Regions from separate parts of the Paenibacillus sp. FSL K6-1558 genome, predicted to be linked through region 1. Evidence: riboswitches for the same ligand, from Rfam matches in the RefSeq annotation. Region 1 holds a riboswitch; the other holds the start of a gene.
What was found. Region 1 has a riboswitch for glycine ahead of sdaAB (L-serine ammonia-lyase, iron-sulfur-dependent subunit beta). Riboswitches for the same ligand answer to the same signal wherever they lie in the genome.
Positions count from the first base shown of each region.

Region 2: it holds a riboswitch for glycine, as region 1 does, so the genes downstream of both, gcvT (glycine cleavage system aminomethyltransferase GcvT) here and sdaAB (L-serine ammonia-lyase, iron-sulfur-dependent subunit beta) in region 1, are expected to answer to the same signal.

Region 1 covers NZ_JBBOCV010000001.1:4,311,412-4,328,084, forward strand. The annotation lists gene MHI38_RS18770 (methyl-accepting chemotaxis protein) at 1-681, shown strand, start outside; gene MHI38_RS18775 (arsenite/antimonite efflux transporter) at 809-2,101, shown strand; gene MHI38_RS18780 (phosphate ABC transporter substrate-binding protein) at 2,744-3,676, shown strand; gene pstC (phosphate ABC transporter permease subunit PstC) at 3,795-4,730, shown strand; gene pstA (phosphate ABC transporter permease PstA) at 4,733-5,620, shown strand; gene pstB (phosphate ABC transporter ATP-binding protein PstB) at 5,634-6,389, shown strand; gene MHI38_RS18800 (response regulator transcription factor) at 6,702-7,415, shown strand; gene MHI38_RS18805 (HAMP domain-containing sensor histidine kinase) at 7,412-8,911, shown strand; gene MHI38_RS18810 (LolA family protein) at 8,924-10,021, shown strand; glycine riboswitch at 10,213-10,386, shown strand; glycine riboswitch at 10,391-10,527, shown strand; gene sdaAB (L-serine ammonia-lyase, iron-sulfur-dependent subunit beta) at 10,642-11,331, shown strand; gene sdaAA (L-serine ammonia-lyase, iron-sulfur-dependent, subunit alpha) at 11,321-12,256, shown strand; gene MHI38_RS18825 (alpha-glycosidase) at 12,503-14,257, opposite strand; gene MHI38_RS18830 (response regulator transcription factor) at 14,629-15,312, shown strand; gene MHI38_RS18835 (sensor histidine kinase) at 15,309-16,673, shown strand, end outside.
Region 2 covers NZ_JBBOCV010000001.1:2,202,146-2,218,818, reverse strand. The annotation lists gene MHI38_RS09465 (protease) at 26-562, shown strand; gene MHI38_RS09460 (flotillin family protein) at 647-2,200, shown strand; gene glcT (glucose PTS transporter transcription antiterminator GlcT) at 2,368-3,222, shown strand; gene ptsG (glucose-specific PTS transporter subunit IIBC) at 3,510-5,564, shown strand; gene MHI38_RS09445 (HPr family phosphocarrier protein) at 5,642-5,917, shown strand; gene ptsP (phosphoenolpyruvate--protein phosphotransferase) at 5,910-7,622, shown strand; gene gcvPB (aminomethyl-transferring glycine dehydrogenase subunit GcvPB) at 7,876-9,384, opposite strand; gene gcvPA (aminomethyl-transferring glycine dehydrogenase subunit GcvPA) at 9,471-10,826, opposite strand; gene gcvT (glycine cleavage system aminomethyltransferase GcvT) at 10,823-11,965, opposite strand; glycine riboswitch at 12,195-12,295, opposite strand; glycine riboswitch at 12,299-12,421, opposite strand; gene gcvH (glycine cleavage system protein GcvH) at 12,767-13,159, shown strand; gene MHI38_RS09415 (PTS mannitol transporter subunit IICB) at 13,602-15,065, shown strand; gene MHI38_RS09410 (BglG family transcription antiterminator) at 15,132-16,673, shown strand, end outside.

The sequences.
Region 1 (16,673 bases):
GGAGAAGCTGTTGAACAGATGAATATCATCCAGGAAACGGTGGAACAGTTAGGAGATGTTGTGCAGTCTCTTAATGCCCGTTCAGTTGAGATTGGTAGTATGGTTGATGTCATTGCATCTATCTCCAAACAGACCAACCTTCTCGCACTGAATGCATCTATTGAAGCAGCAAGAGCAGGGGATGCAGGACGTGGATTTGCAGTCGTAGCTGGAGAGGTACGCAAGCTGGCTGAAGAATCGGGTAGTTCCGCGGCTCAGATTGGTGAACTTGTGCATAATATTCGTCAGGACATGGACTCTGCCCTAACAGCGATGAATGCTGCCCAAAGCCGTGTTGGTGAGGGGATACAGGCTGTAAATACTTCTGGAAAATCCTTCGCCCAAATTCGTGAAGCGGTGGAGGATGCTGTTCATACGCTGGATGAACTATCCGAAACGACGAAACAATTGGAGAATGGTGCCTCTCATGTGGCTCAGACGATGACGGATATCTCGAACGTCACTCAGGAATCTGCGGCGAGTACCGAATCTGTATCGGCTTCATCGCAAGAACAACTGGCTTCTGTTGAGGAAATTGCTTCGTCTTCTGCACATTTGAATAGTATGGCTGAACAGTTACAAGGATTGCTGGGCATGTTCAAAATGATGGATGATCCCGCAAAAGATAATAGCAAATCCTGACCATAAAGGGTCAACCAACCATTATCAAAATAATAGAAAAAAATAAATATAGACATTCCTCTTGCGTCCCTGTATAAATATATCGTCTGGTTCTTATGGGCAATTGTACAGGACAGCAGGAGGAACTATGGTATATGTAGCAATATTAATATTTGTTTTGACCATTACGATGGTGATCTGGCAGCCTCGTGGCATCGGCATTGGCTGGAGCGCTTCGGGAGGGGCAATCCTTGCCTTGGCAGCAGGAGTAGTTAGTTTCAATGATGCTTCGGATGTGGCCTCGATTGTGTGGAATGCTACGCTGGCCTTTGTTGGCATTATTATGATTTCATTGATTTTGGACGAGACTGGATTCTTCGAATGGGCTGCCCTTCATATGGCCCGGCTGGCCGGAGGTAACGGACGTAAATTATTCCTTTATTCTATTTTACTGGGGGCTGCGGTGTCTGCCTTGTTTGCCAATGATGGCGCTGCGTTGATTCTGACACCGATTGTTCTGGCAATGGTTCGTGCTTTAAAGTTTGATGAGCGCATGGTGCTGGCATTTGTCATGGCAAGTGGTTTCATCGCGGATACGACCTCATTGCCACTCGTGGTCAGCAATCTGGTGAATATTGTTTCTGCCGATTTCTTTGGCATTACATTTGTAGAGTATGCGATACGTATGTTTGTGCCTAATCTGTTCTCTATTGCAGCGAGTACGGCGATGTTGTTTTTGTTTTATCGTAAAAGCATCCCGCAGACGTATGATGTCACGGCCGCTCGTGACCCCAAGGAAGCCATCCGTGATCCACGGGTGTTCAAGATTGCATGGTTTATGCTGGGACTATTGCTCGTAGCTTACGCTTCCAGTGAATTTCTGCCGATTCCCGTCTCCGTTATTGTAGGTGCGGTGGCCCTGCTTTTCGGTATGCTTGCACGCAAGAGCGAAGCGGTGGATTTGAAAAGGGTGGTTAAGGAAGCACCTTGGTCTATTGTTGTCTTCTCGGTAGGGATGTACATTGTTGTTTATGGTTTGCGTAATGCTGGATTAACGGATCATCTGAGCAGCTGGCTTGATGCTATAGCGGATTATGGTCTGTTCGCAGCATCGCTAGGTATGGGCCTGACCGCTGCGGTATTATCATCCGTGATGAACAATTTACCAACGGTATTAATTAATCTGCTCGCCATTCAAGGTGCACACACCGAGGGTATCATTAAGGAAGCTATGATCTATGCCAATGTCATTGGCTCGGATCTAGGTCCAAAGATGACGCCGATTGGGTCGCTTGCAACCTTGTTATGGCTACATGTATTGTCTCGCAAGGGCGTTAAGATTACATGGGGATATTATTTCAAGGCAGGCATTATTCTAACCATTCCAACGTTGTTGATTACATTGGCCGGTTTAGCATTATGGCTGTGGATCTTGGGATGAAAATAAGCAGTGAGTTTAAAATGGTTAAATAGTTATGATTTAAAAAGGCTGTTCTCACCAGATGTGTTAAACACATCCGTTGAGACGGCCTTTTTTGTTTTTGTATAAATGTGTTTCCATTGTCCTCTTATATAGAAGAAACCAACAAAGTAATCTCATGGAGGCGACGGAATCAATTCTGGAGAAGCGAAGCGCCCTCCTTTGTCGGAGACAACTGCGATCGAAAGAACAATCCGTAACTGGAATGCACGCACGAAGTGCTCTTTTCCCTTCTGCCCCCAGCCTGGCTAGGAATTCATTTTTGGAAACGAACGAATAAGCGCTGACGCAGCGGAGGGAACGGAACGATTGTGGAAAAGCGGAGCGTTCGCCTTTATCCCCGGATATATTCCTCTTACAAATACAATCAAATATATCCGGGGGTAACAGCGATTGAAACAACGTCCGTTCCCGAAGCGGCCACCTGCGCACAAAATTATATTTCGTATGTTTCGTATTTAATCCCTAGCCCACATTTTTAACATTGCGTTTACAAAACATTGATTTTCAGATGACATAACGAAACTACAATGATTAAAGAGTTGATGGTGATCACACAAATTCACAAAACGCCATCACTACATTGGGGGAGGAAAACAAAAAATGTTTAAAAAGTTGCCGTTTATTTTGATGACCTTAACGTTCGTACTGGTGCTTGCAGCATGCGGATCGAAAAACGACGCAGGTACTACAAATGGTGCCGCAAGTAATGGATCAGGAGATAATACTGCTGCTGAACTCAGCGGTAACATTCTCGCTGTTGGATCAACAGCACTGCAGCCTCTGGTAGAGCAAGCTGGACAAAAATTTATGGCAGTTGATCAATATAAGAACGTGACGGTACAAGTGCAAGGCGGCGGTAGTGGTACAGGTCTGACTCAAGTATCTGACGGACAAGCTACGATCGGTAACTCTGACGTATTTGCTGAAGAGAAGTTGAAAGACGAAGCAAAAGCTAAAGAACTGGTTGACCACCAGGTAGCAGTTGTAGCAATTGCACCAGTAAGCAATAAAGATGCAGGTGTAACGGATCTGACAAAAGAACAACTGGTAGATATTTTCTCCGGTAAAATCACGAACTGGAAAGATGTTGGTGGTAAAGATCAAGCGATCGTTATCGTTAACCGTCCAAGTAGCTCCGGTACACGTGCAACTTTCGAAAACTTCGCGCTGGGAACGAAAGTAGAAGATATTCAAGGTTCAATCCAAGAAGATTCTTCCGGTACAGTTAAGAAACTGGTATCTGAGACTCCAGGAGCAATTGGTTACCTGGCTCTGTCTTACCTGGATGACAAATTGCAAGTTCTGAAATACGGCGGTGTTGAAGCTACAGTTGAGAACGTAGAAGCAGGAACGTATCCAGTATGGGCTTACCAGCACATGTATACAAAAGGTGAGCCGGATGCAGCAACAAAAGCATTCCTCGACTACATGCTCAGCGATGAAATTCAACAAAATGACGTTAAGGAACTGGGCTACATTCCGGTATCCGGCATGAAAGTAAAACGCGATGCAGCAGGTAATGTGACTCAGTAACATTCTTTGAACTTGCGCATACAGCGAAAGAGGCGGACCCAGGTCCTGCCTCTTTGCGCGGTTTGCTCAGAAATTATCCCATATTTTGCACTAATTCTACTATAGAAGGATGGTTGTTATGGAACAGACCGAAGGGGGAACGGTGATGAACAATAAACTGAAACCACGCCGGCCCTTGAGAGAGAAACATTACTGGGAAGAGTGGACGGGACGGATCTACACGTCGATATGTGTCGTTTTCCTGATCGTTGTCATGTTTTCCATCGTATATTTTGTCGCATCCAAAGGGTTATCAACCTTTTTCCAGGATGGCGTCAGCCTGCGTGAGTTCATTTTCGGAAAAACGTGGAATCCTACAGGTGAGCCTGGCGTTTATGGTGCATTACCGTTTATCACGGGTTCCTTTACAACCACCTTGCTTGCAGCATTGATCGCAAGTCCGCTTAGTCTATGTGCAGCACTCTTTATGACCGAGATTGTACCGGGTAAAGGTAAAAAGATTTTGCAGCCCGCGATTGAATTGCTTTCCGGTATTCCATCCGTTGTATACGGATTTATCGGTCTAAGCGTAATTGTTCCGATGTTACGCAGTATCTTCGGAGGACCCGGCATTGGGATTGCAGCCGGATGTCTGGTGTTGTCCGTCATGATTCTGCCTACAGTTACGAGTATCATGGCAGATGCGTTGTCTGCTTTGCCTAAGGGCTTGCGTGAATCTTCTTATGCGCTTGGCGCAACACGCTGGCAGACGATTTATCGGGTAATCATTCCGACGGTGCTACCTGCATTGCTGACAGGTATTGTCCTTGGTATGGCTCGTGCATTTGGTGAAGCATTGGCTGTACAGATGGTCATCGGTAATGCGCCGCATGTACCGACATCCCTGCTCGAATCCGCTTCAACATTAACAAGTGTAATCACCCTGAGTATGGGTAACACCACGATGGGTTCTGTTCATAACAATGCATTGTGGAGCATGGCGCTTGTCCTGCTGGTAATGACCTTTGTCTTCGTCATTCTGGTTCGCCTGCTTGAAAGGAGGAACCGGGTATGAGAATGAAGCCAAAAACAGCGGATAAAATTGCAACAGTAGTCATCGTGATTCTGGCTTTATTCATTGTTGTACTTTTGCTCGGTTTACTCGGATTTATTCTGTTCCGGGGGATCGGTCAGATCAACTGGCACTTCCTGACGAGTGCGCCGCAATTGCTCAAAGGTGGCGGTGGTATTGGTCCGCAACTCTTTAACTCTATCTTTTTGCTTGTACTAACGCTGATTATTACCATCCCGCTCGGCTGGGGCGGAGGTATTTATATGGCGGAATATGCCAAACCGGGTCGGATTACAAGTTTCATTCGACTGGTTGTCGAAGTATTGTCATCTTTCCCATCGATCGTGATCGGTTTGTTCGGACTTTTGCTGATCGTAAATACGTTTGGCCTGGGCTTCTCACTCTTATCGGGTGCGATGGCACTGGCAATTTTCAACTTGCCACTTATGGTACGGACGACAGAGCAAGCTTTCCGAGCCGTTCCCAAAGAGCAGAAGGAAGCAGGACTTGCTCTTGGTTTGTCCAAATGGAAGATCATTACGTCCATCCTGTTGCCTGTGGCACTGCCAAGCTTGATCACTGGTACGATTCTGGCATCCGGTAGGATCTTCGGTGAAGCAGCGGCCCTGATGTTCACTGCGGGTATGAGTAGTCCACCGCTGGACTTTACGGACTGGAATCCAACAAGTCCGAGATCACCAATTAATCCACTTCGTCCTGCGGAAACACTAGCTGTACACATCTGGAAAGTCAACAGTGAAGGCATCGGACCAGATTCAAAAGAAGTTGCAGCAGGGGCTTCTGCCGTGCTGGTCATTCTGGTACTGGCATTCAATCTGAGCGCGCGCTGGATCGGCCGGGTTGTGTACCGCCGTATGACAGCTTCGAAATAAGGAGGAAATCCACATGGCCATACCTTTTGGTACGGAACAGTTAAGCATATATTATGGACATTTTCAGGCCGTGAAGCAGATCAGCCTGACTTTCCCCGAAGCGAGTGTAACGGCCCTGATCGGGCCGTCCGGTTGCGGGAAATCCACATTCCTTCGTTCGTTAAATCGGATGAATGATGAGATTGCCGGGTCCCGCACGGAAGGACATATCTGGATGGACGGCAATGACCTTAACGAACCGGGGACGGATGTAATCAAGCTTCGTCAGAAAATCGGCATGGTGTGGCAGAAGCCAAACCCTTTTCACAAGTCTATTTACAACAATATCGCATTTGGCCCCCGCTACCGCGGTACAAAAAGTAAGAAGGCACTGGATGAAATCGTGGAAAAAAGCTTGCGCCGTGCTGCTCTCTGGGATGAAGTGAAAGACAGGCTACATGAGTCAGCCTTGGCACTTTCAGGTGGACAGCAACAGCGTCTCTGTATCGCGCGCGCACTGTCTGTAGACCCGCAGATCCTATTACTTGACGAGCCTGCATCTGCGCTTGACCCTGTATCTACGGGTAAAGTGGAGGAATTGATCTCGGAGTTGAAGCAGGAGCTACGCATCGTTATTGTTACCCATAACATGCAGCAGGCGGCTCGCATCTCGGATTATACCGCTTATTTTTATCTGGGCAGTATGGTTGAGCACGGGGAGACGGAGCACATTTTTACTAACCCGGACAACCGCTTGACTCAGGAATATATTATGGGGCGTTTTGGTTAATTGAAAACAAAAACAAGGCTTCTGGATTAGTCTATCCGGGAGCCTTGTTTTGCTCTATCTAAATGTTTGCCGGATAGGATGCACCATGCTAGGATAAATAAATATCGAGAAATCATTACATGAGTTAAGCGGCAACTTATTTGAAATTTCATTATGAGACGGAGCGTCCTGAAGTTCAGGGTGCTCTTTTTGTTGTAGAGTGCGGTTTAGAGATCTGGGATATAGACGATTTGTAATTCTAAAGAAACTATAAACTTTGCAGCATCACGAGTATTTTTCGCTACACTTTAATCCAGGGAGGATGAAAGCGCAATGACAGACAAGAATAACATACTGTTAGTAGAGGACGATCCAGAAATTGCCCGGATCTTAATGGACCATCTTCGTCGTGAAGGGTATGCAGTGACCTGGGCATCAAGTGGACTGGAGAGCTGGGAAGATTTCAAGAACGGATTATATCATCTTGTACTACTTGATCTAATGTTGCCGGAGATGGACGGATTTACAGTATGCAAACATGTCAGGTTGATCAGCGATGTTCCGGTATTGATCATGAGTGCCCGGACCCAGGAAGAAAGCAAACTAGAAGGACTTGGCTTAGGCGCAGATGATTATATCACCAAACCTTTTAGTTTGGCGGAGCTTACGGCTCGAATTAAAGCCCACCTGAACAGATATCGTAGATATCAAGGTGGTCAGTCCAATGCATCGCTTCAGCAATACAACGATGGGTTAACGATTCACCCACTGAATCAGCAGGTGAGACTGAATGGTATAGAGGTGCAGTGCACAGCTAAAGAAGGAGCATTGCTAATGCTGCTGACTTCGCACCCCAACCGAGCCTTTACGAAAACAGAGATTTACGAACATGTGTGGGGTCAATCGGCAGAAGGAAGCTCCGCCGCTACAGTTACTGTGCACGTGAAAAGTTTGCGGGCCAAGCTGGGAGATGAGCCGCACCAGCCGCGCTGGATTCAAACCATATGGGGCAGTGGATACCGCTTTATTGGAGAACGGGTTAAATGAAACTGAAATATTGGCTGATGATTGCGTTCCTGATCGTGATGTTTTTGCCTGTGGCGGCAGGGTGGGCTTTATTTTCCTTATATAGCTATTATGAAAATCACCGTGCAGTAGCGGAGTATGTTGAAATGACAGGACGCATTGCACCGATAGAAAAGGTCTTAAATGATCCAACGCTGTATCAGCTGAATTCGCCTGAGCGTGATCAAACCCTCCCTGCGCTTGCCAGCGAACAGCTAAGTTTCAATCTTTATCTACCTTCTGGGATTCGGGTGTACACATCTGGCGGGGATATTACCTGGTCAACAGGTGGATATACGGTAAGAAGCTCTGAATTATATCGAAATCTGTATCATCTTCAGATTCGACACCGCACATTTTCATTGAAAAAACCAGTTTGGGATCAAGGGGAGCTGGTAGGGATTTATGAAATAACGATGTTGCGTGAGGATCGGCTTGAAGGAATATCGCTTCGAACGACATGGGTTATCGGTGGATCAGTGGTATTTTTTGTTCTCTTGTACGGAACAGTGTTGTGGTTGTTATCCCGCAAGCTTTTCTTCCCTATGAAAGTTTTGATAAACAGGATGCATGGATTTGCCCATGGAGAAGAACCAGATGAGATCCGGGTCAACGGTCACAGTGATGAGATGGGTATGTTGTTAAAGCAGTTTGATGCGATGCAACAAACCATCAGGCAGACCCAGAAGGAAGTGGAGAGGCAACAAAAAGAAAAAGAGATGATTGTAGCTTCTCTGTCACACGACCTAAAGACACCTCTCATGTCCATCAGTGCTTATGCGGAAGCACTTAGTATGGAGAGAGATTCTAGACAATTAGAGAGACAAGAGTATAGAGATGTCATCGCTAGAAATGTGGAGCGTATGAAACAGATGATCGGTGAGCTGGAGATGTACACAGCATTGGGTTCCAGAGATTCAGAGCTTGCTATGGTTGAGGTAGAAGGGGAAGAGTTTTTTGAGATGCTGCTTGGCAGTTACGGAGGTCTTGCGGAACGTGATGAGTATGACATGAAGATGTCTGTTCGGACCAATCATTGCTATCGAATTCATCCTGAATCCCTGATGCGTCTGACCGATAATCTAGTGCATAACGCGCTTCGCTACACTCCTCCCCAAGGTAGAATCGGGCTCGCTGTAATGGATTCAGCATCAGAACTGGCGGAATGGATCGATCCATCACTGGGGGCAGAACTGGATGCGTACAGAAATGGTGCGACATTGCTTATCGTTCAAAATGAAGGCCCTCCTATTCCGGCAGAACAGCTGGAGCGGATTTTTGAGCCGTACGTTCAATATCACAAAGAGCAACTAGGCGGTTATGCAGGAGGCTCTGGATTAGGATTAAGCATATCAAAGAGAATCGCATTAAAGCATGGAGGAGATATACGCATGTGGTCCTCTGAACGATATGGGACTGTAGCTGTTTGTCGATTGCCGGAACGAAGGAACCCGGATGAAACACAGGATATAACTTAAGGAAAGGTGAGAATGATGATAAAAATGGGATGGAAGCTGATGGGAGCGGCCTTGATTGCAGGTTCATTGTTTGCTGGATGCGCAGAGAAAGATATGCTTGGGATGTCAGGAGCGGATATGATTGAGAAAGTAATTGCATCCGAGTCTGGGCCAGGGTCATACTATGCCGAAGGTACGATGAAGATGTGGACAGATAGTGAGATTACGAGCACGATACACGTGAAGGAATGGGTCGACGGAAAAACAGGGAAAAAGCGGATCGAGACCGATGAAAACGGAAACGTGAGTTATGCGGTTCATAACGGTTCAGAGATTCTGCTCTATGAAGAAGAGGCGAAGACCGCTATTGCGATGGATTCATCAGCGCTCCAGCAGGAACCCAACCAAACCCAGAAGCAGATGCTGGTGGATCAACTGGAACGTATGCGTGATAACCATAATGTGAAGATGCTGGGTCAGGAAAAGCTTCAGGACCAGGAGGTCATTCATATTGAACTAACTCCGAAGGATAAGGATTCACTCTCCATGTCTTCGGAGTATTGGATAAACCCGAAAGAATGGATGGTTGTGAAAGCCACGAGTACGTATGGGGATACCAAGTCAGAGTTTCTATATGACCAGATCAATTACAATCCTGAGTTCACAGACCAGACGTTCACGCTGGATATTCCTGCAGATGTTGAAGTGAAAAAAATGAATGACGTGATGAATAACCGAGAAATCACACGAGAAGAGGCAGTGCAGGCCGTTGGTCAGCCCTTCCTACAGTATATCGGAGCGGATATGAAATTATCGAGAATTGAGCTCATTTCATCTATGGGTGAACAAGGCCGGGATGAAGTGACACTGTATTATGTGAAGGATAACAAACCAGAGATCAGCATGACCGTATTTAAAGCACCAGGGGAAAACGGTAATGAAAAACTGCTTCCAGAGGAAAAGAAAGTTAACATTCGTGATACAGAAGGTTCATATATGTCTATCATTCGGAACTTGTCGTGGAGCGAGGATGGTCTTCGTTATTCGGTCATGGGCGAAAATGATTTTTGGACAGAAGAACAACTACAGATGTGGGTAGATGAGTTGCAAATAACGAAGCAAGCGAAATAATATTGCGGATAGAGAAAAATGAACAAGCTTTGAACCATATGAACGAAAGGAGCATATCGTATATAGAAATGATGTGCTTCGAGATTACGTCACTTTTATTGACATATAGCGTATGGCATATTACGCTGTATATGATTGAATGCATGGCAGAATGGTGAACTTTCATTAAGGAAATAACAGAATATAGCGAATGATAACGAGCGGGAGAGACCTAGCAGGATGATGCAATACAGTACAAGTAGGCATGATTAATGCAATTTAAGATGTAGAACTGTACTGTACAGATGGCTTGGGCACCGAAGGAGCAAGCAGTTATGCACCCGGCATAACCGTTAATCTCTCAGGTAAATGTACCGTCGTTGGACGCAACTCTGGAGAGTGCGCGGAAGAAGCGCCACCCAAGGGGTATATGATTGTCAGATTGCTGAACAGATGAGTGCTTGCGTGTACTCGGCCTTGTTCTTCCTGGCTTAAAATCATGAAACTCTCAGGTATCAAGGACAGAGAGAGGGCTAACGGCCTTCTTCTGTCCTTTTTTGATGTCATCAATCAGTAAATCAGGAACATTGTGGTGGGTCTTGTCCAGATATCGATGACAAAACCAATTGGAGGGTTAACAGGTGCGATTTAAAGATGTTTTTTCAATTATTGGCCCGTCGATGACGGGACCATCCAGTTCACATACAGCCGGTGCTGCAAGATTGGGACGAATTGCGCGTCAGTGGCTGGGATGTACACCGGAACGTGCAAGGCTTACGTTATATGGCTCATTTGCGGATACCTATCAGGGACATGGAACAGATCTGGCACTAATCGGTGGTTTGCTGGGTTACGTTACAGATGATCCGCGTATACCGGATGCAGAGCAATATGCAGATGAAGCAGGCATGGAGGTTGAATTTTACACCAGCGGTCTACCGGCTCCTCATCCGAACACGGTCAAGATTGAATTGTGGCACGGCGAACGGGCATGCTCTTTAATAGGTGCTTCCATCGGTGGCGGCAGTGTATCTGTGCATGCATTAAATGATTTTCGCGTACAGATCAGTGGAGAGTTTCCGACACTTGTTTTGCGTCATGCCGATAAAGCGGGAGTTCTGGCATCCGTGACCTCAACCATTAGCTCGTCCGGAGTGAATATCGGCTATATGCAAGTGGATCGAAAGGCTCGTGATGGTGAGGCACTTACAGCAATGGAGATGGATGCACCGCCGAGTGAAGACGCGTTGAACAAACTGCGTTCATTGGATCATATGCTGGATATTCGTGTGATTGATCTGAAGAGAGGGGGTGATCCGGATGCGGTTTAAACATCTACATGAATTAAACACCATCTGCACTGCGGAGTCCAAAACAATTGCACAGTTGATGATTGAAGAGCAGGTGCAGGAGACTAACACACCCGAAACAGATGTCGTAAAGCAAATGTCGGAGTACTACCAGGTGATGAAAGAAGCGGTTCGTAAAGGACTTACAGAAGATACCACCTCACGTAGCGGACTGACGGGTGGGGACGGGAAAAAGATGGCCGAATATATTCGCCAAGGCGAAACATGCTCTGGCGATGCTTCTGCCCTTGCCATGGCCTATGCACTTTGCGTATCGGAAGTGAATGCCTCCATGGGACGGATCGTGGCTACGCCAACAGCGGGCTCTTGTGGCATCATTCCGGGTGTGTTTATCAGCTCGCAGGAACGATTTGGCTGGACGGATGAACATCTGGTGAATGGATTGTTCTGCGCCGGTGCTATTGGATACGTGATCGCCAACAATTCATTTATTTCAGGGGCCGAGGGCGGCTGTCAGGCGGAAGTAGGATCAGCGATTGGCATGGCTGCCGGTGCGATGGTGGAGCTTCGTGGAGGGACGCCGGAGCAGGTAGTGCATGCTGTAGGATTGGCTTTGAAAAATACACTGGGCCTCATCTGCGATCCGGTTGCTGGCCTGGTAGAGATTCCATGCATCGTGCGCAACGGACTCGGTGCCGTTACTGCACTGGCTGCCGCAGATATGGCACTCGCTGGTGTACGCAGTGCCATTCCGTCTGACGAAGTCATTGACGTGATGTTGGAGGTAGGCAGTGCGATGCCAAGCCGTCACCGCGAGACAGCGCAAGGTGGGCTCGCTCAGACACCTACAGGCCGCAAGATGATGGAGAAGCTGGCGAAGCCAAAGGCCAAGCGCTTGCCGGATGAGTCATCCGAAACATCAACAACAGGCTCAGAGGCAGAATAGCAAGTGGATCATATACAGGACAGGGGCAGATAGCTTAGGAGCACACAACCAAGTTCCGATTATCAATTAAATTAGTAATTAGAGCATGTTAGTCGTTATTACTTCATAACAAACAAGCGTCCGCGAACCTGGTTTTCTCAGGTTATGCGAGACGCTTGTTTGTCCAGTTTGCCTAAACCGCCAAGATAGCAGTCAACCACTCAGAATTGGAGAAGGCAGTCATTTATTGTTGTTTCCAAAAGGCATCTATTTTACTTCTGTGCGCATCACGGCATATCCGTAAGCAGGCAGTTCAATGGCAAGCACACCGTCTTCCAGAGCGGTGCGATGGTTGCCCTCAAACAGCTCCGTCCAAGGTTGCTCTCCTGCATCCAGTTCAACGATGGCGGTTTCCTCAGAACGGTTGAACAGAATGAGGATGCGTTCCTCGTCACTTTGCCGCTCCATCACAAGCTGGCTACCGCCTTCCTGGGCTTGCAGGAAACGAATGGTTCCTGCTGCACGCAGTGCAGGATGAGCATGACGCAGAGCAATCAGCTTTTGATAAAAGTGAAGTAGCTCCCGATCCTGCTTCGCTTCGTCCCACTCCATGCATTTGCGGCAACCTGGATCATGTTCTCCGTCGAGCCCGATCTCGTCACCATAATAGATACATGGGGCTCCCATATAACTGAACTGGAACAAGGCAGCCAGCTTCATCTTGCGTTGATCGCCCTCGCACAAGGTAAGCAGGCGCGGAGTATCATGACTGTCGAGTAAGTTGAATGCCACCTCGCTCGCTTGAAGTGGGTAGCGAGATAGCTGCCTGCCAAGGGCACTCGCGAATTGTTCAGCGTGCATCTTATCTTCCACAAAGAAATGATTTACGGCGGCGGTGAACGGATAGTTCATGGCAGCATCGAACTGGTCCCCTTGTAGCCAGGAAGAAGATTCGTTCCATATCTCACCTAGAATGTAGGCATCTGGGTTGGCTTCCTTAACAACCCGCCTGAAATCTCTCCAGAAAGCATCGTCCACTTCATCAGCTACATCAAGACGCCAGCCGTCCGTGCCAACTTCCTTGATCCAATATTCCGCTACTTCGAGCAAGTAGGCCTTCACATCGGGATTCTCTGTATTCAGCTTGGGCATATGAGCCTCAAATCCAAATGTCTCATAGGTTGGAATGCCATCCTTCACGTCCAGCGGGAATTCATGTACGTGAAACCAGTCCTTGTATTTGGACTTGGCACCAAGCTTTTGTACATCGACAAAAGGAGCAAATGTTTTGCCTGAATGATTAAACACGGCATCCAGCAGTACACGAATACCCCGTTCATGACACAGCTTCACCAGACGCTTCACGGTGTCAGCATCACCGAAATGGCGGTCGACGCGCAGATAGTCTTCGGTATCATATTTATGATTGGTTGTAGCTTCGAAAATCGGAGTAAAATAAATCGCATTAATGCCCAGTTCACTGAGGTAATCAAGGTGGTCGATTACACCCTGCAAGTCACCGCCAAAGAAATTAAAGGGTGTAGGTTCACCGCCCCAAGGTTCAACCTCTTTGGGATTGATATCCGGGTTGCCATTGGCAAAGCGCTCGGGGAAAATCTGATAAAACACAGCATCTTTCACCCATGCTGGGGGTGTAAACACAGCTCCGGCATGAAGATATGGGAACTGAAACATGCGGCCTGGGTCATCGGGCTCCTCCTCTTGGAAATCCGTCTCGGTCATCCAGATGTGTTCATCTCCACTTTTGAGCAAAAAAGCATACTTCAATCGATGATACGGAGGTCTCACTTCCCCCTCGTAGTAGTCAAACATAGAGTCTGACGTCAATTTGGTCAGAGGAACCATATCTTTTGTTTCCTCCCACGCGTATTTATCTCCAGTCAGGGCATACACCTCGGTGAGATCATTCTTTTTGGCACGCAGACGTAGACGAATCGTATCCTGATCATAGGCATAGGCCCAGTTTCGTTTCGGTTGGTGGAAGATGGCTTCAAGCAGCATATGTAATTCCTCCTGTCAGATATGAATGAAGTAAGCAGAGACCAATTCATTTAAATTCGATTAAATATGCTAGTAGTACAGTAATACAGGTGATATGTAGACATTATTGCTGAAAGATATAGCTTCATATTACGTGACTGCAGATTGCGTTATAATGAGGGTATGAAAAGAGAGGGCAGGCTCTAAACGAGCGACATGGAATGTACTGAGGCCTAGGCAACGGACATTGTAGCTTGTGCAACCAGGCTTGCATTTAAACTCGCGGGGAGGTTCGCCCCATTCAAAATTTAAAGCCAAAAATCATAAAGATAAGCATTGCCGCCCAGATATATCATTAACCCAAAGGGAACGGAAAGGAAACGAGTACATAGATGAAAAACAAACTGTTATACATTGAGGATGATACGGAAATTGCAACATGGGTGAGAGAAGATCTGGAGGAGCGTGGATATGAGGTCGTCTGGCTTGGGAGCGGTGAAGGGGCCACCGAGGCTGTGGCAGACTGCTCCCTAGTCATTCTGGATGTCATGCTGCCAGGGCTCGACGGATTCACGGTAGGCCAGCGATTAAAAAAAGAATATCCTGCTGTGCCCATCGTTATGCTCTCGGCCAGAACATCCATTGATGACAAGTTGCATGGGCTTGATTTTGCCGATGACTATGTGACCAAACCTTTTCATCCGGACGAGCTTGCAGCGCGAATTGAGGTTCAACTGCGGAAAGCAGGCAAAGTAGGTTCAAGTGAAGCGGTACTTAAGCTGGATCATCTGTCGATTTATGAGCAGGATAACCGGATCGTGAATGAGCAGACGGGGGAAGAGATTATTTTATCCGGTAAACAGTTCCACATCTTCGCTTATTTGCTTCGGCATATGGGCATGATTCGCACCAAAGAGCAGATCTATGAAGCGGTGTGGAACGAGTCTTATCTGGATGGGGACAAAACGTTGATGGTGCACATTCGGCATCTGCGCGAGAAGCTGGAGATTGATCCGGCCAATCCTGTCATTATTCAGACAGTACGCGGTGTTGGCTATCGTGTGAAGAAGCCATGATCAGATGGTATAGAGAACGGAAGGCAAGGAAGTCTGAACAGAACAGAGGCAGTGAAACAGGACAGCCTATCCGTCCCAAAATAAAGTTTGGGCGATCACTGATGTCCAGATACATGCTACTGATTCTGGCAGCTTTTCTGTTTGTACCTGTTGTGGTACCGATGGTAGCAACGGTTTTTATTGTAGTCATCAATAACGTAAGCTCTAGTGAAGAAGCACCTTACGGAAACGCTGACCAAATTACCGAACTGTGGGCTATGGAATCCAAAAAGCTGGGCGGGGCTTCTGACCAAATCATAGATAAACGGATGAAAGAACTGCAGGAGAAATACCCTAAATCGGCTATGTATCGTGTAGATGCGGCAGGCCGAACGAAGATAGTGCTTGGCGGTGAAGAGGCGGATGTACTGAAGTCTAAATCATTGCATCCTTCAGTCACCTCGGAAGGGGAGCCGGCGTCTTTAAATACAGACGTCATTCTGAAGTGGTCGCTCGCAACTGGAGAAAAAGCAGAGACCCGAATCCCGGCAAGATGGACACCAAATGATACGGTTCAGTTCATGAAGGAAGCCTTGTATCGCGATCCTCTAACCGTGGTTTCTTTTATTGGCGGAGTAAATGTGAATAAGGGACAAGGGTTTATGGTGATTGAAGTCCCTCGTGAGCTCATTCAAAACATCACCAATAACGGGGTATTAGAATTCATCTATTTCGGGGCAGTGATGCTGATTGTGTTTGTGATCTTTATTGTGATGTCCGTTCTGTTCTTCGCCAAAATTCGCAAACGACTGATTCACTTGCAATCTGCTATGGTTACCCCGGGCAAGGAGGGTATACCACTTCCAGTGGACATTAAGAGATCGGATGAGATTGGACATTTGGAGGAATCCTTTAACCAGATGGTACATCAGTTAACGGATAGCCTTCAGCGTGAACGGGAAGAGGAGCAACTTCGCAAACGGCTTGTGGCAGGGTTATCCCATGACCTGAGAACACCGCTTACGGTAATTCGCGGGCATATGCATGCACTGAATAAAGAAAACCTAAGTGATCAAGGCGTGCGGGCACTGAGTCGAATGGAAGGCAAGATACAGGATCTTGGTGAACTGATCGACAATTTGCTCACGTATAATCTGCTGACTAGTGGAAGATATACTTTAAAACTGGAGCAGAAAGATGCACTGCGTATGATAAGGGAAGCTGCTGCTTCCTGGTATCCGGTGTGGGAGAAGGAAGAGTTTGAGATCGATATTGACCTGCCTGAAACTCCGTTAATCTGGGATGTAGATGCGCAAGGGCTGCGGCGTGTGCTGGATAATTTGTTTCAAAATGTAGTTCGTCATGCGGCAAGCGGAAAATAT
Region 2 (16,673 bases), 2.1 Mb from region 1:
TTGCAGCGGAGAGGAGGAAGAGGGGATGGAAGCAATCTATTGGGGGTGTCTCATCGGAGGTGCCGTTTTTGCCATCGTGAGTCTGGTGCTAGGTGACTTGATTGACGGTTTGCTGGATGGTGCTTTCGAAATGCCTGGTGTTGATTTTTTTAAACCTGTTGTACTGGCGGGATCCATCACTGCTTTTGGTGGAGCAGGCATACTACTGACGCGGTACAGCTCTCTTAGTGTGATGTCGAATCTGATCTTATCCCTGCTGATCGGTATTGCTGCAGCCATGCTGGTATTTTTCGCATATATCAAGCCGATGCGTAACAGTGACGTTTCAATTGCTTTCTCCATGAAGGAGTTAGCGGGCAAAATTGGTGAAATCACGATTCCGATACCGGCAAACGGATTTGGTGAAGTCATGATTCGTTTTGCATCTGGTAACACCATTCAGACAGCGTCCAGCTTCGAACAGCTACCCATTGCGGCGGGGGCACGAGTGGTTGTCATTGATGTGGTGGACGGAGTATTGCGCGTATCCGAGTGGGAAGAAGATGTACTTAAGGATGTCTAGGTCAGTGAAATTTCCTAATAATGCGGGGGAACTGACGGTAGCAGAATGATTTTTAATACTTACGAGACAAGGGGAGAGATGTGAATGGGTAATCTGGATTGGGATGTGTTGTTAATTCCTGTTGTGGTTGTTGGTGTAATTTTGATTCTGGGTTTAGCTTTCTGGGCGAGATACAAAACGGTCGGTCCCGACGAAGCGATGATTGTAACCGGTTCATTCTTGGGTAGCAAAAATATTTCGGAAGATGAGTCAGGACGTAAAATCAAAATCGTGCGCGGCGGCGGTGCGTTCATCCTGCCTGTGTTCCAGCAATCTGAATTTATTTCGTTGCTTTCACACAAGCTCGATGTCTCCACGCCTGAAGTATACACGGAACAGGGTGTTCCTGTTATTGCTGACGGGGTGGCGATCATCAAGGTCGGAAGCGCTGTAGAAGACGTTGCAACGGCTGCTGAGCAATTTATCGGCAAACCGGTTGACGCGCTGAGGGGAGAAGCCCAGGAAGTGCTGGAGGGGCATTTACGGGCCATTCTCGGTACGATGACGGTGGAAGAGGTATATCGGAACAGAGATCGTTTTGCTCAAGAGGTTCAAGGCGTGGCCGCACGGGATCTGAAAAAGATGGGGCTGCAGATCGTTTCCTTTACCATTAAGGATGTCCGTGATAAACAAGGGTACTTGGATGCACTCGGTAAACCAAGAATCGCAGCTGTGAAACGTGATGCTGAAATTGCCGAAGCGGAAGCGATGCGGGATGCACGGATTCAGAAGGCAAATGCCGAAGAACAAGGGCAGAAGGCTGAGTTGCTGCGTGATACCAACATTGCTGAGGCAGCCAAAGAGAAAGAATTGAAGGTCGCGGCCTTTAAACGTGATCAGGATACAGCCAAGGCGGAAGCGGATCAGGCGTATCATATCCATGAAGCACGCGCAAGACAAACGGTTGTAGAAGAGCAGATGAAAGTAGAACTCGTACGTAAAGAACGTGAGATTGACTTGCAGGAAAAAGAGATTACGGTGCGTGAGAAACAATACGATGCGGAAGTGAAGAAAAAAGCGGAAGCAGATCGTTATGCTGTTGAGCAGGCTGCGGAAGCGGACAAAGCAAAACGGATGCGTGAAGCTGATGCAGTGCAGTACTCCATCGAAACTCAAGCCAAAGCAACAGCTGAGCAGAAACGACTTGAAGGTCAGGCCATTGCGGATGCAGAGCGTGCAAAAGGTACAGCCGATGCAGAAGTTATTCGTCTGCGTGGTCTTGCCGAAGCGGAAGCCAAAGAAAAATTGGCTGAGGCGTTCCAGAAGTTTGGCGAAGCTGCGGTACTCGATATCATTGTCAAAATGTTGCCTGAACTGGCTGGTAAAATCGCTGAGCCAATCTCCTCGATTGACAAGTTGACGGTAGTAGATACAGGTAAGGGCGAGGGTGCTGCACGTGTCAGCAACTACGTCACGGAACTGATGGCTACTGCACCTGAGATGTTGAAAAGTGTGTCAGGCATCGACGTGGAACAACTGATCAAAGGATTGACCAAATCGAAAACAGCTACACCAGTGGCTGTGCAATCGAGTGAATCAGTAAAACAGACGTCACCTATTATCGAGAGCATTGTAGAGCGTAGCGATAGTAAAGAGTAAGAAATGGCAGCTTAATTACATGGCTGGTCTATTGACCTTATGGCGAATTTTTGTTACTTTTTAAGCGAGACGTCCGGCGCGGTTTGCCCGCTCCGGATGTTTTTTTTGATTTGGTTTGAAGATGTGTCAGACACATCCAAGATGGTGTGAAAAAAAGAGGTGCAAAAATGAGCAGCCTGCATGTAGATAAAGCACTAAATAATAATGTAATTATTGCACAGCATCCTGAACACGGCGAAGTTGTGGTCATCGGCAAGGGCATCGGCTTTAACCGGAAGCCGAGTGATGACATCCCACTGACGGCTGTGGAGAAGATGTTTATTTTGAAAAACCAACAGGAGCAGGAGCAGTACAAGCAACTTCTTCCGCAGGTGGATGAAGCTTTGATCGAGATAATTAACGAAGTCATTACGTATATCGCAGAGCGTACGGACGTTCCGCTTAATGAACATATTCATATTGCGTTAACAGATCATATCTCTTTTGCGCTGAAACGCAAAGAGCAGGGTATTATCATTCAAAATCCTTTTTTATATGAGACAAGAGAAATTTACCCTGATGAATATCGGATGGGCGAATATGCGGTTCGTTTAATTAAGGAAAAGATGGATGTAGATCTCGGTCAAGATGAGATTGGTTTTGTGGCTCTGCATATCTATAGCGCGATGACGAACCAGAACATATCCCAAGTACGAGAGCATTCTCAATTAATTACGGATCTGGTGAACCTGGTTGCAGACCAGCTCGACTATTCCTTCGAAACGCAGTCTTTGGATTATTCCCGTCTGTTAACTCACCTTAGGTTTGCCCTGGAACGTGTGCGCCGCGGAGATAAGGTGGAGGAACTGCACAAGCTGGATTCCTTGCTCAAATTAGAGTACCCCGAAATGTACTCGCTTGCATGGAAGCTCACTAAAGTGATGGAAAAGCGCTTAAAGCTACCTGTATATCCGGCAGAAGTTGGTTATTTAACCATTCATCTGCAACGGCTGAATCAACGGAAAGAAGAAGAGAATAAGTGAAATCATGTCAGAAATTTTAGCAAAATTACGTTTTTTTCTGTAAAGGCTTGCAATGCGTTCGAAGTGGTGCTACAATGGTGACCGTAATCAAGCAACTGAATAAACATAAGCGACGTGTTACTGACTCGATCAGGCATGAGTTAATTAGAGTGTGATTGTTCTACCTTTTTAAGGGTATGCTATACCCCAAGGTAGGCGCAGTTCACTTTTATTAGTTCATGCCTTTTTTGTGTTCCATTGCTTGCATCACGACATACAGACTTAGACGAAAGGAAGAATACGACGCGATGTTTAAAAAGCTTTTTGGTGTATTGCAAAGAGTAGGTAAAGCTCTCATGTTGCCTGTAGCGATCTTGCCAGCCGCAGGTTTGCTGCTCGGAATTGGTAACATGCTGGTGAATCCGGATTTCCTGCAATATGTGACTGCGCTCGATACCCCGTGGGTTAACTCGATTGCAACTATAATGATGAACGCAGGTCAGATCGTATTTGATAATCTGGCATTGCTGTTTGCTGTCGGGGTAGCTGTTGGACTCGCTGGCGGTGAAGGTGTAGCAGGACTTGCAGCCATCATCGGTTACCTGGTGATGAATGTAACTCTGGGTTCTGCAGTAGGTGTTACGCCTGCCATGATTGGCAAAGTACCTGGTTATGCAAGTATCTTGGGTATTCCTACACTAAGCACAGGGGTTTTTGGAGGTATCATTATTGGTATCGCTGCAGCGCTGTGTTACAATCGGTTCTTCAAAATTGAACTGCCGTCTTACCTTGGATTCTTTGCGGGTAAACGATTTGTTCCTATTGTCACTTCAGTAGTTTCCCTGTTGTTAGGGTTACTGCTCGTGGTCATCTGGCCACCAATCCAGAACGGACTAAATGCCATTTCTCACTTCATGGTAGATACCAGCCCGACTTTGTCGGCCTTTATCTTCGGTGTTGTAGAACGGTCACTGATTCCGTTTGGTCTGCATCACATTTTCTACTCCCCATTCTGGTTTGAGTTCGGTGAATATGTGAACAAAGCCGGCGATGTTATTCGCGGGGACCAAAAGATTTTCTTCAGCCAGTTGCGCGATGGCGTTGAATTGACTGCGGGAACGTTCCAAGTTGGTAAATTCCCGTTCATGATGTTCGGTTTGCCAGCAGCGGCACTTGCGATGTACCATGAAGCAAGACCAGAGCATAAAAAATATGTTGCAGGGATCATGGGTTCAGCTGCGCTGACATCATTCCTGACAGGGATCACAGAACCACTCGAGTTCTCATTCCTGTTCGTAGCACCGATTTTGTTTGCAGTACACTGTATCTTTGCAGGTTTGTCTTTCATGACGATGCAATTGCTCGATGTCAAGATCGGGATGACCTTCTCAGGCGGTTTCATTGACTTCCTGATCTTTGGTATCATTCCAAACCGCACACCATGGTGGGATGTTATTATCGTCGGTTTGATCCTTGCCGTGATCTATTACTTCGGATTCCGATTGATCATTCGCAAGTTCAATCTCAAAACACCTGGACGTGAAGAGGCATCTGCGGAAACGGTATCCGGCGGTTCTTCAGGCTCCACGGACGATCTGCCTCACAATATCCTCGAAGCCTTTGGCGGGAAGGAAAACATTAAACATCTGGATGCATGTATTACTCGTTTGCGGATTGAAGTGAATGAGAAATCCAATGTACAAAAAGATCGTTTGAAACAATTGGGTGCATCTGGTGTGCTTGAAGTGGGTAATAATGTTCAAGCCATCTTCGGAACACGTTCCGATACGATCAAGTCCCAAATGCAAGATATCATTGCAGGGCGTACACCTGCACCAACTCCAGTTGCTGAAGTTAAACCAACTCCTGAAGAGGAGAAAGCACAAGGAGAACAAGGTGAACGCATTGTCACAGAGGATATCGTGATGCCAGTCAATGGTGAGCTGATGGATATTACCAATGTACCTGATCCAGTCTTTGCTGAGAAAATGACAGGTGACGGGTTCGCCATTTTGCCACATGACGGAACGATTACATCCCCTGTGTATGGTAAAGTATTTAATGTATTTCCAAGCAAACATGCCGTGGGCATCATGTCCGACGGCGGTAAGGAAGTGCTTGTACACATAGGTGTTAATACGGTGAAACTGAAAGGCCAAGGTTTCAACGTACTGGTTCAGGAAGGTGACCTGGTATCCGCAGGACAACCGATTATGGAAGTGGATCTGGAGTATGTCAAAGCGAACGCTCCTTCGATCATTTCTCCGGTGATATTCACCAACCTGCCAGAAGGTTCTACCGTCACTTTGAAGAAGAGTGGCGTGCTCAAAGTTGGCGATCAGCCGATCATTGAGATAAAATAAGAACTGTTCCAACGATGGCAAGCAAGTGTAAATATATGCAATGCCTAAACTAAACTACTGAAAGCGAGATGATTGTAATGCAACAAACATTCAGAATTACAGACGAAGATGGTATCCACGCACGTCCGGCAACTGCCCTGGTTAATACAGCAAACAAATTCAAAGGTGCTGAATCCTTCGCAGAAGCTAACGGCAAAAAAGTAACATTGAAATCCATTCTGGGCGTTCTTTCCCTCGGTCTGGAGCAAGGTGACACCATCAGCATCATCGTTGAAGGTGAAGGCGAAGCTGAAGCTCTTCAAGCTCTGACAGACGTTATGGTTAACGAAGGGTTGGGCGAAATTAATGCTTAATGTTTCCGGGATCGCGGCTTCGGCGGGTATTGCTATCGCCAAGGCGTTTATCTTGGAGCATCCTGACTACTCTGTAGAAAAACGCCAGATTAACGACGTTGACGCAGAGATTGCTAAACTTGACTCGGCGCTGGGTAAATCCCGCGCTGAGCTTGAGGCAATCAAAGAGCGTACTTTACAAGAGCTTGGCGAGAAAAAAGCAGAGATTTTTGCATCGCATTTGCTCATCCTGGATGACCCGGAACTGATTGATCCGGTAAAAGCGAAGATCGCTGATGACATGATCAATGCAGAATTCGCATTGAATGAAACAGCTTCCCAGTTCATCTCGATGTTCGAAAACATGAAGAGTGCATACCTGCAAGAGCGTGCTGCGGATATGCGTGACGTTACGAAGCGTGTGCTAAATCACTTGCTTGGTATCGACTTCATGAGCCCGGCTGAAATCAGTGAAGAAGTGATTGTGCTTGCAGAGGATTTAACACCTTCTGATACAGCTCAATTGAACCGCCAATACGTAAAAGGTTTTGCAACCAACATCGGTGGACGTACTTCTCACTCCGCTATCATGGCTCGTTCGCTTGAGATTCCGGCTGTGGTTGGAACGAAAGACATCTTGGCTCAAGCGAAACAAGGAGACTTGATCATTGTTGACGGTCTGGACGGTCAAGTTCTGGTTAACCCTACAGATGACGTCGTTGCTGAATACCGTGCCAAACAGGAACAGTATGATGCACAGCGTGCGGAGTGGAGAAAACTGCGTGACGAACCAACGGTTACGGTGGACAACGTTCATGTGGAACTGGCTGCAAATATCGGTACGCCGAACGATGTAACAGGTGTATTGGAAAACGGCGGCGAGGCGGTAGGCTTGTATCGTACCGAGTTCTTGTACATGGGCAGAGACAAGCTTCCTTCCGAAGACATTCAGTACAATGCTTATAAAGCGGTACTCGAAAAAATGGAAGGCAAACCTGTTGTAGTTCGTACACTTGACATCGGTGGAGACAAAGAGCTTCCTTATCTGGATCTGCCAAAAGAAATGAATCCATTCCTCGGCTTCCGCGCAGTTCGTCTGTGTCTGGACCGTCTGGATATCTTCCGTACTCAATTGCGTGCGTTGCTGCGTGCAAGTGTACACGGAAACTTGCGTGTCATGTTCCCTATGATCGCAACACTGGGTGAATTCCGTGAAGCCAAAGCTGTCCTGCTCGAAGAGAAGGAAAAGCTGGTCGCTGAAGGGATCGCTGTTTCCGACAGCATTCAACTCGGGATCATGGTCGAAATTCCATCAACAGCTGTAATGGCAGATCAATTCGCCAAAGAAGTGGACTTCTTCAGTATCGGTACTAACGATCTGATTCAGTACACGATGGCTGCTGACCGGATGAATGAGCGTGTATCTTATCTGTATCAACCATACAACCCAGCTATTTTGCGTTTGGTCAAAATGGTTATCGATGCAGCGCATCGTGAAGGTAAATGGGCTGGCATGTGCGGTGAGATGGCAGGAGACGAAACAGCAATTCCATTGCTGCTTGGTCTTGGACTGGATGAGTTCAGCATGAGCGCAACTTCCATTCTGCCAGCGCGTAGCCAAATCACCAAATTGTCCCGTGCGGACATGCAGGAACTCGCTGCCAAAGCGTTGGAAATGCAAACCGCTGAACAAGTGGTTGAACTGGTTCAAAGCATTCAAGCGTAATTTTGCCGGAGTTTCCTCCGGATTTGAGGTCTTTCTTTTTCCGATAAAGGGCTGCGTTATTGCAGCAATATTGCCGGTGTCCACGATCCAGTGGGGCCGGCTTTTTTTGCTTTTTTATCGTAGTGACAGGATAGCTACTCTTACAAGTGAATAAAATAAAATAAAATCCCCTTATGGGAGTGAGAGAATATCTCATCACGCACAGGGGATTCTGTCACCGAAATAGACTGTATAAAAAATTAGTTTAACTTATTTAGCTACAAGCACAGTTTAATACAGGTTTGCGTGCTGCGGTCGTTTCATCCAGACGAGTTACCGGCGTGCCGTACGGAGCGTTGAGCACCAATTCCGGTGTTTCTTCGGCTTCCTTCGCAATGCGGATCATTGTATCGATAAATCCGTCCAGCGTCTCTTTGCTCTCGGTTTCCGTTGGCTCAATCATAATGCACTCCTCGACATTAAGCGGGAAGTAGATGGTTGGCGGGTGATACCCAAAGTCCAGCAGGCGTTTGGCTACATCCAGTGTGCGTACACCATACTGCTTCAGGCCACGGCCTGACATGACAAATTCATGTTTGCACACGCCAGGATAAGGAATCTCGTAATGAGGTGCCAGGCGAGCCATCATATAATTGGCGTTCAGCACAGCACATTCGGACACACGGCGAAGCCCTTCTGGTCCATAAGTGCGAATATAAGCATAAGCACGAACAAGAATACCGAAGTTACCATAATAGGCTTTGACCCGACCGATCGATTGATCTCCTTCGTAATCCAGAGCGTACATGCCTTGATCATTTTGAACAACCATCGGTTTAGGTAAGAACGGGATCAGGCGGCTCTTCACACCGACAGGTCCGGCACCAGGTCCACCACCACCGTGAGGTGTACTCATCGTTTTATGCAAATTCAGATGCACCACATCAAAGCCCATATCTCCCGGACGTGTAATGCCCATGATGGCATTGGAGTTAGCTCCGTCATAATACAATAATCCGCCAGCTTCGTGTACGATGGACGCAATATCTTGAATATCCTTTTCAAACAAACCGAGCGTATTCGGATTCGTCAGCATGAGTGCTGCGGTATCTGAACCGACTGCTGCACGGAGAGCATCAAGATCGACCAAACCGTCCGTACGCGACGGGATTGTCACCGTTTCGAATCCAGCTACGGTTGCGCTGGCCGGGTTCGTGCCATGAGATGAATCGGGTACGATAACCTTGGTACGCAGTTCACCACGGCTTTCGTGATAAGCTCGAATCATCATAAGCCCGGTCCATTCCCCGTGTGCTCCGGCAGCAGGTTGCAGAGTTACGGCATCCATACCGGTCAGACCTGCAAGATCATTTTGTAAAGTATGGAGCAGTTCGAGAGCACCTTGAAGACTGGATTCATGCTGATACGGATGGATTTTGGCAAAGCCGTTGTAACGTGCTACATCTTCGTTGATCTTTGGATTGTATTTCATTGTACAGGAACCAAGTGGATAAAAGCCGTTATCTACCCCGAAGTTGCGGCGGGACAATGCCGTATAATGACGAATAACATCAACCTCGAATACTTCCGGCAACGCGGCCGCTTCCGAGCGCAGCATTTCCCGGGGAATCAACGTATCAGCATCCTGACGGGGAACATCACATTCCGGCAAGGAATAGGCCACACGTCCGGGACTGCTCAGTTCAAAAATCAGAGTTTGTTCGGGAGCAACGGATGGTGCGACTTGCGGACTGGTTGGGGTTCCTAATGCTTGCGAGTCCACTCCAGTCTGCTGATTGACTGACTGATGTAGGTTAGATGTTTCCGATGAAGCTCCCGCAATGGTTACTTTTGTGGTCGTTTCCTGAGTCACAGCGATCCCTCCAATACACGTGCGAATTCATCGATCTCTTCTTTGCTGCGTCGTTCGGTGACCGCAATGAGCATATGTCCTGCCAGTTCCGAATATTCACGTCCGAGTTCATAACCGCCGATGAAGCCTGCATCCAGCAGTTTCAGCTGAAGAGCATCCACATCGGTTTCTTCAGGGAGCTGGATGACGAACTCGTTAAACGTAGGAGCAGTAAAAGTAAGTCTCACTCCGGGAATAGCTGTTAACGTATTTCGTGCATAGTGACTCTTCTGCAAATTCAGATCAGCAACATCAATCATGCCTTGTCTTCCCATGGTAGACATATAGACAGAAGCACTAAGCGCTAATAACGCCTGATTTGAGCAGATGTTAGATGTCGCTTTTTCGCGGCGAATGTGTTGCTCGCGGGCTTGCAGCGTCAGCACGAAGCCTCGTTTGCCGTTGCGATCGGTCGTCTGGCCGACGATTCGACCAGGAATCCGGCGCATGTGAGCCTGGGACACGGCGAAGTATCCGCAAGTGGGTCCGCCGAGCGAAGCGGCGATTCCGAGGGGCTGCGCATCGCCTACGACGATGTCGGCCCTCAGCTTGCCTGGGGCTTCCAGCAAACCGAGCGACAGCGGGTTGGCGCTCACCACGAGCAGTCCTTTGTGCGTGTGCACAAGGTCGGCAGCCTGTTTTATATTTTCCACGGCACCAAAGAAGTTCGGGCTCTGAATCATAACCGCTGCGGTATCTTCCGAAATTGCCGTTTGCAGGGCATCCCAATCTGTAACCCCATCTTTATAACCAATCTCTACAATCTCCAGACTCAGGCCATGTGCGTACGCCTGCAATACTTGACGGGCTTCAGGGTGAACGGTGCGAGATACAATAAGCTGTTTACGACGGGTAGCTGCGGCGGCAAGATTGCCAGCTTCTGCAAAAGCCGTTGCACCATCATACATACTCGCGTTGGCTACCGCCATACCTGTCAGTTCACAAATATACGACTGAAATTCAAAGATAGCCTGCAATTCTCCTTGGCTGATCTCCGGCTGATAAGGGGTGTAGGCTGTATAGAACTCCGAACGGGAAATGACATGGTTGATGACCGAAGGGATGTGGTGGTCATAGATGCCTGCGCCGAGGAAGCTGGCGTGTGTTTCAAAGTTGGCATTGGAGCCAGCTTGTTTCGACATATGGCGAGTTAAGGCATATTCATCCAGTTTGGAGGACACAGGCAACTCGCCTTGGTAACGAATTTCCTGCGGGATATCTTTGAACAAATCTTCAAGAGTATCCACGCCGATCGTGGCCAGCATAGCGCTCTGGTCTTGTTCTGTCATGGGGATGTAGCGGTGCTTGCTCATGCTTGCTCAGCTCCTTGGGTAGGTGTCTTTGACGTACGTGTCCGTTTATGAAAAGGGGTCTTGACGACCTCGGCTTTTAGCTTTTTGCCACGAATCTCAATCTCCAGTGGTGTACCCAGTGCAGTATATTTGCTGTCAATCAGGGCAAGCCCCAGATTACGTTTCAAGGTCGGCGACTGTGTACCGGTTGTCACTTCACCAATCTGAACGCCATCCGCATAGATCGGGTAATGGGGCCGCGGTATGCCACGCTCCAGCACTTCGATACCGATCAGCTTGCGGGCAGGGCCGTCATTTTTTTGTTGCAACAAAGCTTCGTGTCCGATAAAAGACCCGGCGTTCAGTTTCACAAACATGCCCAGCCCTGCCTCCAGTGGAGAGATGGTTGGTGATAATTCCTGCCCGTATAAAGGCAACTTCGCTTCGAATCGCAGTGTATCACGTGCACCAAGTCCTGCTGGAACGAGGCCTACATCAGCACCGGCTTCCATCAGTCCGTTCCATACGAGGGCTGCCTGATCAGCTGCAACATACAGTTCAAAGCCATCTTCTCCGGTGTAACCGGTTCGTGATAGCAGCAGCTTTACTCCGCATACCTCGGCATGCTGCACGAAGCGGAACGGTTCGATGGAGCTTGCATCTATCTCTGAACCTGTAACCTTCGAGAGAATATCGACCGCTAAAGGGCCTTGTAGCGCAAGCAACGCCGTTTGCTCGGAATCATTGGTGATGTTCACCCCAGGTATAATGTGCTCCTGCAACCATGCCCAGTCTTTGTCGATATTGGAGGCATTGACGACCAGCATGTAGTGTTGCTCCGCGAGTTTATAGATGAGCAGATCATCCACTACACCGCCATCGGGATAACACATCAGTGTGTATTGTGCCTGACCTGGTACAGTTGCGGTCACGTCGTTGGTTGTCATGTTTTGCAAAAAGGCTTCTGCCTGTTCACCCGTTACGGTGAATTCGCCCATATGGGATACATCAAACAGCCCGGCGCGCTCGCGCACGGCTTCATGCTCTTTTTGAATACCGCTAAACTGCACGGGCAACTCCCAACCGCCAAAATCAATGCAACGTACACCTTCATATTGCGCGTATAGGGGGAAGAGTGGTGTTCTTAATAAATCAGACATCCAATCACCTCGTCATGGGCCGTAGTAGGCCAAGTATGAAAACACGTTCTGTGAGCCAGATCAATAATGCTTAAGTAATTTTGGTAATCGAGAGTTAACAGCCGACTGTTCTACATTTTTTCATTGGTTATGTTCAGTACGATTCTAGAACCTGCAATTCATTTTTTGGGAAAAAGGAAAAGGACAGGCCAAAGAACCGGCATGCCAAGTAGCACGCTGTATTCTTAGGCTCTGTCCCTTGTACCTGAGAGTTACCCCGCCGTTTATTCAGACAGGTTTCCCCTTGGGTGATCATAACGTCCGTATAGGACGATTAGATGCTCTCCAGAGTTGCGTCCTGTAAAAGTCCTTTTGCCTGAGAGATTCACCCCCGCTTGTCGGTGGTTTACTCCTTCGGCGCCGCCTCATGCACATCCCCAAACCGGGTGTACGGGCAATCTCTCCCTTTACATTCATCCGCGGTTCATACGTAGTCCAATTAACTTCAGTTGCTCTTCTCATTAAAACGTGAATACAGTCCTGATGTCAAGAACGATATCATTGAAATTGTGTAAAATACGAATATTTAATGTTTATACTATATTAATGTTCGGTTATTTTAAAAGAGTGCGCTTACTATTCTAATATTCGCCATTATATGCAGAAAGAGTAGTGTGAGGTTACACAAGGTGGGTATCGAAATTGAAATAAACTGTGAGCTAACTTGACATTTGAATCTGAAATATCATACGCTATTGTCTGGGAAAAAGGTGAAGGTCAAAGAACGCATGCACTCATTAATGAAAAGCGAGGCGGATATCGATGAGCGAATTGAGAAATGATTTCCTGTACAGTAAAGAGCACGAATGGGTGCAAACCGTAGGGGAGGATACCGTACGTATTGGCATTACCGAGTTCGCGCAGCATCAGCTGGGTGACATTGTGTTTGTAGAATTGCCTGATCTTGAAGCCGGTGTAAAAGCAGAAGACAGCATCGGTACGATTGAATCCGTCAAAACGGTATCTGATCTGTTCTCACCTGTCAGCGGCACCATTGTTGCAGTGAATGAAGCTTTGCAAGACTCGCCAGAACTGGTGAATAGCTCTCCTTACGAAGAAGGTTGGATGATCGAAATCCGTGTCGATGGAGATGTAACAGCTGCATTATCCACATTGCTGAAGGCGGATGCTTATCTTAAACATACTGAGGAATAGAATTCGACTGGATTGTCGAGTTGATTTGTACTTATTGACATATATAATCCTAATTGAATATAAAAAATCTTGCTATTTAAACCTGCGTGAGCTATGAGCTTATGCAGGTTTTTTTGCTGTTTTTTTCTGCATATTGGAGGAATTTAAGTAGGAGTGACATAGCATCATGAATAAAAAAATTGCAAACGGACCAAGCTATTTTATTGCTTTGTATGTTGTATATGAATAAAGTCATAGGCAAGAAAAGCCTTGCGTATCAAAGGGTTGAGCATATATTCCTAATTAAGAGCGACTACATAATCCAATGTTGTCATCATTGTTCATGACGAAAGTACGCTTTCATTTGATTGAACAGGAAGGTTTTCTCGCTTAGGATTACAGCAGGGGATCAATGATACCCCTTTCATACGAAATAATGACTTGATTCAAGGAGGATAAACCAATGAGTAATTTGGATCAAACATCCAATTCCAAAGGTGGGTTACGTGTTGGTGTGCAACGCTTCGGACGATTTCTGAGCGGTATGGTCATGCCCAATATGGGAGCATTTATTGCTTGGGGATTAATTACAGCGATGTTTATTAAAACAGGATGGTTTCCGAATGCGACAATAGAGCAGCTTGTAGGGCCGATGATTACTTATTTGCTGCCGCTACTGATCGGTTATACCGGGGGTACGATGGTGCATGGCACGCGTGGTGGTGTCGTCGGGGCGATTATGACCATCGGTGTCATTGTCGGAACGGATATTCCAATGTTCCTCGGGGCCATGATTGCGGGGCCTTTCGGTGCATGGGTGATCAAGAAGTTCGATAAATCCATTGAGGGCAAGATCAGAGCCGGTTTTGAGATGCTGGTCAACAATTTCTCGGCAGGAATTATCGGTGGTATTTTGGCGATCTTTGCTTTGCTCGGTATCGGGCCGGCAGTAGAGGCCATTAGCAAAGTGTTGTCTGCTGGCGTACAAGGTTTGATGAACCTGGGCTTGCTACCACTCGTCAATCTGATTATTGAACCGGGTAAAGTATTGTTCCTTAATAATGCCATTAACCACGGGATTTTAACACCAATTGCAACAGATCAGGCAAGAGAATTAGGTAAATCCGTTCTTTACATGCTTGAGTCTAACCCGGGACCGGGACTAGGTATTTTGCTCGCTTATTGTTTCTTCGGTCGTGGAATGGCGAGATCTTCTGCACCTGGTGCGGTGGTCATTCATTTCTTCGGGGGGATTCATGAGATTTACTTCCCGTACATCCTGATGAGACCTATTTTGATTCTGGCAGCCATCGCCGGCGGTGTAGCGGGTACGTTAACGTTCATGCTAACTGGCGCGGGATTGGTTTCGGCACCGTCACCAGGCAGTATCATTGCCTATTTTCTGTTGACGCCAAAAGGTGGATATATCCCAATGCTTGCCGGGGTTATCGTGGCAGCTGTGGTTTCCTTCCTGATTGCCTCTCTGCTACTCAAAACGGGTAAACAGAAGGAAGAGGATCTGGAAGAAGCCTCCAGTCGAATGAAAGATATGAAGAGCCAAGGCAACACTGCAAACGCAACCATCACAGCGGATAACCATGAAGCGAACAGAGTAGCGGATATCGCAACTTCCGTTGCATCCAAGGCAAAAGCAGATGTGAAAAAGATTGTTTTCTCCTGCGATGCAGGTATGGGGTCGAGTGCAATGGGTGCTTCGATTCTGCGCAAGAAAATGAAAACCGAAGGAATTGACGTTGCTGTAACTAACACGGCGATCAGTGAAATTCCGCAAGACGCAGACGTTGTTATTACGCAAAAAACACTAACGGATCGTGCACGTTCGGTAGCACCTAATGCAGAGCATATATCCATTGACAACTTCCTAAAAAGCCCGGAATACGATGCGCTTGTTGAACGTTTGAAGTAAAAGGGAGCAGACTGCGAACCAGCTTCAAACAAGGGCAGCCGTTTTCCCAGAGCCGGAGGCTGAGATATGAGTATTACCAAAAGACAACGTGAAATCGTGGAATTCCTGTTGGAACATCCCCATGAAGTCACCGCGGGTGAAATTGCCGTTGAAGTAAAAGTGAGTACACGTACCGTGCATCGTGAGCTGCTGATGATTGAACAGTGGCTTGAACCACTCGGTATGCGCCTCGAAAAAAAGTCGGGAACCGGAATACGCATTGATTCCGGTTCAGATGACCTCAGTGCATTACGCCAGAAACTGGAGGGTAATGAATATGTAGAGTTTACGCCGGAAGAGCGTAAGCTCTTCATGCTTTGCATCCTGCTGGATGAAGCTGAGCCGGTCAAACTGCTTGCTCTCGCTTCCGATCTGAAAGTGACCGTTTCGACGGTCACCACCGATCTGGATGATCTGGAGTCACGCATTCGGCAGGCGGGTCTGAAGCTTGTTCGAAGGCGAGGCTACGGTGTCAAAATTACCGGAAGTGAAGCGATTCATCGCAGAGCCATTGCAGCGCTTGCTTTGGAAGTACTGGATGAGTCGGATCTCTTTGGTAGACAGCCTGAGCAAGGAGGCTCCATCGTTAATCAAAAGTTGCTCAGTATGATTGGTCACAGCGATGTACTTACCATTGAAAATGCATTGTGGCAACCGGATATCGAATGGCTTGAAAAGATACCTGAGCGGCAATACATGAAATTGCTCATTCAGTTATCGGCTGCTGTGGTTCGGATACGTAAAGGTTTTAACATAGAACGTTCTTCCTCAGGGATAAGAACGATTGCAGGCACTGGAACCGTGGCAGAGCAACATGAAGAGAGAGTGCCAGTTTTCATGGCTTCGCGCCTTTGCAGTGTTCTATCCTCACAGCTTGGAGTCGGCTTCTCGGATGAAGAGCAAGCTTATTTTCACCAATTGCTTACGGAGACAGAGCAACAGATCCATTCTTCACGACTGCTCCCGATCGATGATCTGATTCTGATGGACAGGGTGCATTCGCTTACGGACCAGATGCAACAAAGAACAGGTTATGCGTTTCATGAAGACCGCTTGCTACGTGAAGGTTTAATTGCACATATGGTACCGGTAATGGAGCGACTTGAAGGGCATCAGATGATACGTAATCCACTGCTGCAACAAATTCGCAAGGATTATGACACTCTTTTTGAACAGGTGAAAAGGTCTGTGTTACATGCATGGCCGGGAGCAGAAGTGCCGGATGAGGAGATCGGTTTTCTAGTCATGCACTTTGGTGCATCCATTGAACGGTTGCGAGCGTTGAAGCAGGAAATTCGGGCCATCGTTGTATGCAACAGTGGCATTGGCTCCTCGCGCATGTTATCCAGCCGGTTGTCGAAGGAATTTCCGGAGATCCAGATTATAGACAGTGTCTCTTGGTACGAAGCCGCACGAATGCCAACCGATGAGTATGATCTGGTGTTGTCTACGGTCGATTTACCGATGGAGGAAGATCAGTATTACAAGGTCAGTCCGCTATTGACAGCCGAAGAAAGCGAGAGCTTGCGACATTTTATCAAAACTACAACGTTACAGCGGCAACATCGC